Azospirillum brasilense: one gene and its partner. The protein of the gene in region 1 binds, or shares a complex with, the protein of each later gene. Links are inferred from orthologs where the notes say so. Each region holds a gene or a part of one and is shown in the gene's direction. Other genes may lie near its edges.

The links.
Region 2: the proteins of xseA (region 1) and H1Q64_RS14715 are in contact, whole or in part, in a cryo-EM structure (PDB 8TXR), measured with the Escherichia coli proteins. The link is inferred for Azospirillum brasilense from one-to-one orthologs.

What each region holds. Positions count from the first base shown.
Region 1 is NZ_CP059449.1:409,351-412,483, forward strand. Bases 72-3,036 are described here. They hold xseA (exodeoxyribonuclease VII large subunit), read left to right. Parts: upstream 72-731; coding sequence 732-2,342; downstream 2,343-3,036. Other genes in these bases: purD (phosphoribosylamine--glycine ligase), read right to left, coding at 72-656; pyrC (dihydroorotase), read right to left, coding at 2,490-3,036. In the rest of the region: more of purD, read right to left, coding at 1-71; more of pyrC, read right to left, coding at 3,037-3,133. UniProt on the Escherichia coli protein: Bidirectionally degrades single-stranded DNA into large acid-insoluble oligonucleotides, which are then degraded further into small acid-soluble oligonucleotides.
Region 2 is NZ_CP059450.1:295,178-298,233, forward strand. What follows is about bases 83-2,970. They hold H1Q64_RS14715 (exodeoxyribonuclease VII small subunit), read left to right. Parts: upstream 83-1,343; coding sequence 1,344-1,598; downstream 1,599-2,970. Other genes in these bases: H1Q64_RS14710 (histone deacetylase family protein), read left to right, coding at 243-1,172; H1Q64_RS14720 (polyprenyl synthetase family protein), read left to right, coding at 1,624-2,490; dxs (1-deoxy-D-xylulose-5-phosphate synthase), read left to right, coding at 2,509-2,970. Outside these bases: H1Q64_RS14705 (sulfurtransferase TusA family protein), read left to right, coding at 1-74; more of dxs, read left to right, coding at 2,971-3,056. UniProt on the Escherichia coli protein: Bidirectionally degrades single-stranded DNA into large acid-insoluble oligonucleotides, which are then degraded further into small acid-soluble oligonucleotides.

The sequences.
Region 1 (3,133 bases):
CCGTCGCCCACCGCCTTGTGGTCCTGGGCCGAGGCCAGCGGCAGCGCCGATTCGCCGTCGCACAGCGCGAAGAAGCTGACCTCCTCGCCGTCCAGGAACTCCTCGACCACCACCTCAGCCCCGGCGGCGCCGAAGCGGCCCTCGACCAGAGCCTCGTCGATGGCGGCGAAGGCCTCCTCCTGGGTGCGGGCGACGGTCACGCCCTTGCCGGCGGCCAGCCCGTCGGCCTTGACCACGATGGGGGCGCCGTTCTTGCGGACGAAGTCCTTGGCGGCCTCGACGTCCCTGAAGCGGCCATAGGCGGCGGTCGGCACGCCGTACTTGGCCAAAATGTCCTTCATGAAGCCCTTGGATCCCTCAAGCTCCGCCGCCGCGGCGCTGGGGCCGAAAGCCTTGATGCCGAGGGCGGTCAGCTTGTCGACGAGGCCGAGCACCAGCGGCCCCTCCGGGCCGACGACCACGAAGTCGATGGCCTTTTCCTGGGCGAAGCGGACCAGGGCGTCCACATCCTCCGCGCCGATGGCGACGCATTCGGCCACGTCCGCGATGCCAGCGTTGCCCGGCGCGCAGTAGAGCGTGTCGCACAGCGGCGAGTTCTGAATGGCCCAGCACAGCGCATGCTCGCGCCCACCCGACCCGACCACCAGGACTTTCATGGCACCTCGTCCTTCCACGCTTGTTGCCGACACCGCGCCTTGTATCATGGTGCCGCCATGACTCAAGACCTTGATATGACCTCTCCGCTGATCGCCCCCGAGCCGCGCCCCGGCTCGAACCTGCCGGAATTCTCGGTGGGCGACCTCGCCCGGCGCCTGAAGCGCAGCATCGAGGAGGAGTTCGGCTTCGTCCGCGTACGCGGCGAGATCTCCCAGCCCAAGCGCCACAGTTCCGGCCACTGCTACCTCCGCCTGAAGGACGACACGGCGGTGATCGAGGCGGTGTGCTGGCGCGGCACCGCGTCGAAGCTGGCCGTCCAGCCGGCGGAGGGGCTGGAGGTCATCGTCACCGGGCGCATGACGACCTACCCCGGCCGCTCGCAATACCAGCTCATCATCGAGTCGATGGAGCTGGCCGGCGAGGGCGCCCTGCTGAAGATGCTGGAGGAGCGCAAGAAGCGCCTCGCGGCGGAGGGGCTGTTCGACGCCGGGCGCAAGAAGCCCATTCCCTTCCTGCCCGACGTGATCGGCGTCGTCACCTCGCCCACCGGGGCGGTCATCCGCGACATCCTGCACCGGCTGCACGACCGCTTCCCGCGCCGGGTCCTGCTCTGGCCGGTCGCCGTGCAGGGGGAGCGGGCGGCGGCGGAGGTCACCGCGGCGATCGAGGGCTTCAACCGCATCCCGCCCGGCGGCCCGGTGCCGCGCCCGGATCTGCTGATCGTGGCGCGCGGCGGCGGCTCGCTGGAGGACCTGATGGCCTTCAACGAGGAGAACGTCGTCCGCGCGGCGGCGGCCAGCCGCATCCCGCTGATCTCGGCGGTGGGGCACGAGACCGACACCACCCTGATCGACTTCGCGTCCGACCGCCGCGCCCCCACCCCCACGGCGGCGGCGGAGATGGCGGTGCCGGTGCGGGCGGAGCTGCTCGCCCAGGTGCTGGACGACGAGCGGCGCATGGTCGGCGCCGCCACCCGCCTGCTGGCCGAACGGCGGACACGGGTGGAGGGGCTGGCCCGTGGGCTCGGCGACCCGCGCGCCCTGCTGGAAAGCCACGCCCAGCGGCTGGACGACCGGGCGGAGCGGCTGGCGCTGGCCGCCGCCGCCCTGCTCGACCGCCGCCGCACCCGGCTGAACGAGCTGGGCGCCGCGTTGCGCCACCCGCGCGAGAAGCTGGCCGAGGCCGGGCAGCGGCTGGCGTCGGAGTCCCGCGCGCTCGACGGCGCGCTGCGCCACGCCGTTGTCGCCGCGCGCGGCCAGTATGAACGGGTGGCCGGGCGACTGACGCTCGGCCCGATCCGCGTGAAGTTCGGCGACGGCAGCCGGCGGCTGTCCGACCTGACGCCGCGTCTGGACCGCAGCTACGGCAAGGCGGTGGAGGAACGCGCGGCCAAGCTGGCGGCGGTGGGGCAGCTTCTGGAAAGCTATTCCTACAAGGGCGTCCTGGAGCGCGGCTTCGCCCTGGTGCAGTCCGGCGACGGCAAGCCGCTGACCAGGGCCGCCCAGGCCACGCCGGGTCTGGCGGTGTCGCTGGTCTTCGCCGATGGCCAAGCCGCCGCGACGGTGGACGGCGGGCCGCGGGTGGATGCACCGCCCACCGCGCCGGAGCCGAAGCCCAAGGCCGCCAAGGCCAAGCCCGAGCCAAAGAAGCCGCAGCGCCCACCGGTTCAGGGGAGTCTTTTCTGAGGAGGGTGACCCTGCCCCCACCCTAACCCTCCCCCGCTATCGCAGGGGAGGGGACTGCCGCCGCTTCGCAGAAGGCACCCTCCCCTGCGCAGCGGGGGAGGGCCGGGGTGGGGGCAACCGCAGCAGCAACGCCCGCGCCGCAGCCCCTCAAGCCGCGCCGGCCAAGGTCCAGCGCGTCGTCTCGCCGCTGCGGAAGGGCAGCACGGCCTCGCCGTCGGCGGTCAGCACGATGTCCGGCGCCGTGGACGGCGTGCGCTCCAGCACCACCTTGTCCTCGTTGGCCGGCAGGCCGTAGAAGCGCGGGCCGTTCAGGCTGGCGAAGGCCTCCAGCTTGTCCAGAGCGCCCGCCTCCTCGAAGGCTTCGGCGTAGAGTTCCATGGCGTTGGCGGCGGTGAAGCAGCCGGCGCAGCCGCAGGCGCTCTCCTTCGCGGTCACCGTGTGCGGGGCGGTGTCGGTGCCCAGGAAGAACGGCCCCTCGCCCGAGGTCGCGGCCTCGACCAGCGCCACCCGGTGCGTCTCGCGCTTGGCGATGGGCAGGCAGTAGAGGTGCGGGCGGATGCCGCCGGCGAACAGGTGGCTGCGGTTGATCAGCAGGTGGTGCGCCGTGATCGTCGCCCCCACCCGGCCCGAGGCGGCGTGCTCGCGCACGAAGGCCACGGCCTCCGCGGTGGTCGCGTGCTCCAGCACCACGCGCAGCGCCGCGTAGCGCTCCAGCAGCGGGCCGAGGACGCGCTCCAGGAACACCGCCTCGCGGTCGAAGATGTCGACATGGGAGTCGGTCACCTCGCCAT
Region 2 (3,056 bases), on another replicon or contig:
CCACCGGCAACCGGCTGGCCTCCAGCGTGGAGGAGGGGGGCGTCTACCGTTTCGTGATCGAACGCTGCGCCTGACGGAGCCGCGAAACGGGATGGCTTGCACGTCCGCCGCGCAAAGGGGGTGGGGGTGGCGGTTGGGGGATGTGACGATAAGCCCCGCAATCATCCTGTACTTTCATTAGCGATCCGGGAAGAATGGGTGCAGGGAAATGCCTCGAACACGAACGAAAAAGACAGAAAAGCATGTTCACCACCCTGTTCACCCACGCCGCCTGCCTGGACCACGACACAGGGCTGGGCCATCCGGAATGCGCCGACCGGCTTCGTGCGGTGCTGGCGGCGCTTGAGACCGAAGAATTCTACATGCTCGAACGGCAGGAGGCGCCGCTCGCCACCCTCGAGCAACTGTCCCGGGCGCACCCGCGGGAGCATGTCGAACGCATACTGGCCCTGGTGCCGGAGCAGGAGCACGCCGGCATCGACGCCGATACGGTGATGTCCCCCGGCTCCGGCGAGGCCGCGCTACGCGCCGCCGGGGCGGTGGTCGCTGCGGTGGACGCGGTGGCGTCGGGCCATTCGCGCAACGCCTTCTGCGCCGTGCGCCCGCCGGGGCACCATGCCGAGCATGAAAAGGCCATGGGCTTCTGCCTGTTCAACAACGCCGCGGTCGGCGCCTACCACGCACGGGCGGCGCATGGGCTGCAGCGGGTGGCGGTGATGGATTTCGACGTCCATCACGGCAACGGCACGCAGGACATCTTCCAGCGCGACCCGGACCTGCTCTATTGCTCCACCCACCAGTCGCCGCTCTATCCCGGCACGGGCGACGCGGGGGAGAAGGGCGACTACGGCAACTGCGTCAACGCGCCGCTCGCCGCCATGTCCGGCTCGCCGGAGTTCCGGCACGCGATGACCCACATCATCCTGCCGGCCATCGATCATTTCAAACCCGATCTGCTGATCATCTCCGCCGGATTCGACGCCCATTCGCGCGACCCGCTGGCCGGACTGCACCTGACCGACGACGATTTCGCCTGGGCCACGCGCAAGCTGGGTGATCTGGCCCGCACCCATTGCGGGGCGCGCATCGTGTCGGTGCTGGAAGGCGGCTACAATCTGCGCGCCCTGGCCTCGGCCACCGCGGCGCATGTGCGCGAACTGATGTACTGCTGAGCCTTCCGGTTCTTTCCGGCCGGTTCTTCAAGGTCGGTTCTTCCGGCTAGGCCTGCGGTGGGAGCGGAATACGCCCGCCGCGGGCCTTGCGCATTTGGGGGCTGAGCCATAATTTCGGGTTTCGGTCCCATCGCGGGCACCCCATCGTATGGATCATTGGCCGGATGGATCATGGCTGACGCTGCTAACATACCCCCCGACATCGCCGCCCTCAGCTTCGAGGACGCGCTGTCCGAACTGGAGCGCATCGTGCGCCAGCTCGAAGACGGGCGCGGCAAGCTTGACGACGCGATCTCCTCCTACGAGCGCGGCACCGCGCTGAAGCGGCATTGCGAGGCGAAGCTGCGGGAGGCCCAGGCCAAGATCGACCGCATCACCGTTGCCGCCGACGGCACCCTCGGCACCGAACCCGCCCGGATCGACTGACGTGCAGACCGACCTTAAGACAGCCATGGCCGACATGGCGGCGGATGTGGAGCGTGCGATCCTGCATCTCCTGCCGACCACCGACCTCCCCGAATCGCGTGTGCTGGAGGCGATGCGTTACGGCTGCCTGAACGGTGGCAAGCGGCTGCGCCCCTTCCTGGTGTGCCAGTCCGCCGCCCTGTTCGGCGTCAATCCGGATTGCGCGCTGCGCGTCGCCGTGGCGGTGGAGTTCGTCCACAGCTATTCGCTGGTCCACGACGACCTGCCGGCGATGGACGACGGCGACCTGCGCCGCGGCCAGCCGACCGTGCACCGCAAGTTCGACGAGGCGACCGCCATTCTGGCCGGCGACGGGCTGCTGACCTACGCCTTCGAGGTGCTGGCCGAGCCGGCGACCCACGAGGACCCGAACGTGCGCTGCCAGCTCGTGGCGGCGCTGGCCAAGGCGGCCGGGCCGCACGGCATGGTCGGCGGCCAAATGCTCGACCTGATCGCCGAGCATGAGACCTTCGACCTCGGCACGACGACGCGGCTCCAGCGCATGAAGACCGGCGACATGATCGCCTTCTCCTGCGAGGCCGGCGGCATCCTGGGCAAGGCCCCGCCGCCGCAGCGCCTCGCGCTGCGCGCCTACGCCCATGACCTCGGGCTGGCCTTCCAGATCGTCGACGATCTGCTGGACATCGAGGGGACGGAAGCGGAGACCGGCAAATCGGTCGGTCGCGACGCGGAGGCCGGAAAATCCACCTTCGTGTCCATCCTCGGGCAGGACCGCGCCCGCTCGCAGGCCGCGATGCTGGCCGTCCAGGCCAAGGCGCACCTGGAGATCTTCGACGGGCGCGCCGATATCCTCAAAGCGGTCGCCGACTTCGTCGTCGCGCGGCGGACCTGAACGGAGGACGTTTCGAACGTGACCCTCAACGACAAGACGCCGCTTCTCGACCTCGTCCACACCCCCGCCGACCTGCGCGCGCTCAAACCCGAACAGCTCCGGCAGGTGGCCGACGAGCTGCGGACGGAAACCATCAGCGCGGTGTCGGTGACCGGTGGTCATCTGGGCGCCGGGCTGGGGGTCGTCGAACTGACCGTCGCCCTGCATTACGTGTTCCAGACCCCGGATGACCGGCTGATCTGGGACGTCGGGCATCAATGTTACCCGCACAAGATCCTGACCGGGCGCCGCGACCGCATCCGCACCCTGCGCACCGGCGGCGGGCTGTCGGGCTTTACCAACCGGTCGGAGAGCGAGTACGACCCGTTCGGCGCCGGTCACAGCTCCACCTCCATCTCCGCGGGGCTGGGCATGGCGGTGGCGCGCGACCAGCTGGGCCGCGACAACCATGTGATCGCCGTGATCGGCGACGGCGCGATGAGCGCCGGCATGGCCTACGAGGCGATGAACAACGCCGGGTCGGCGAACAGCAAGCTGATCGTCATCCTGAACGACAACGACATGTC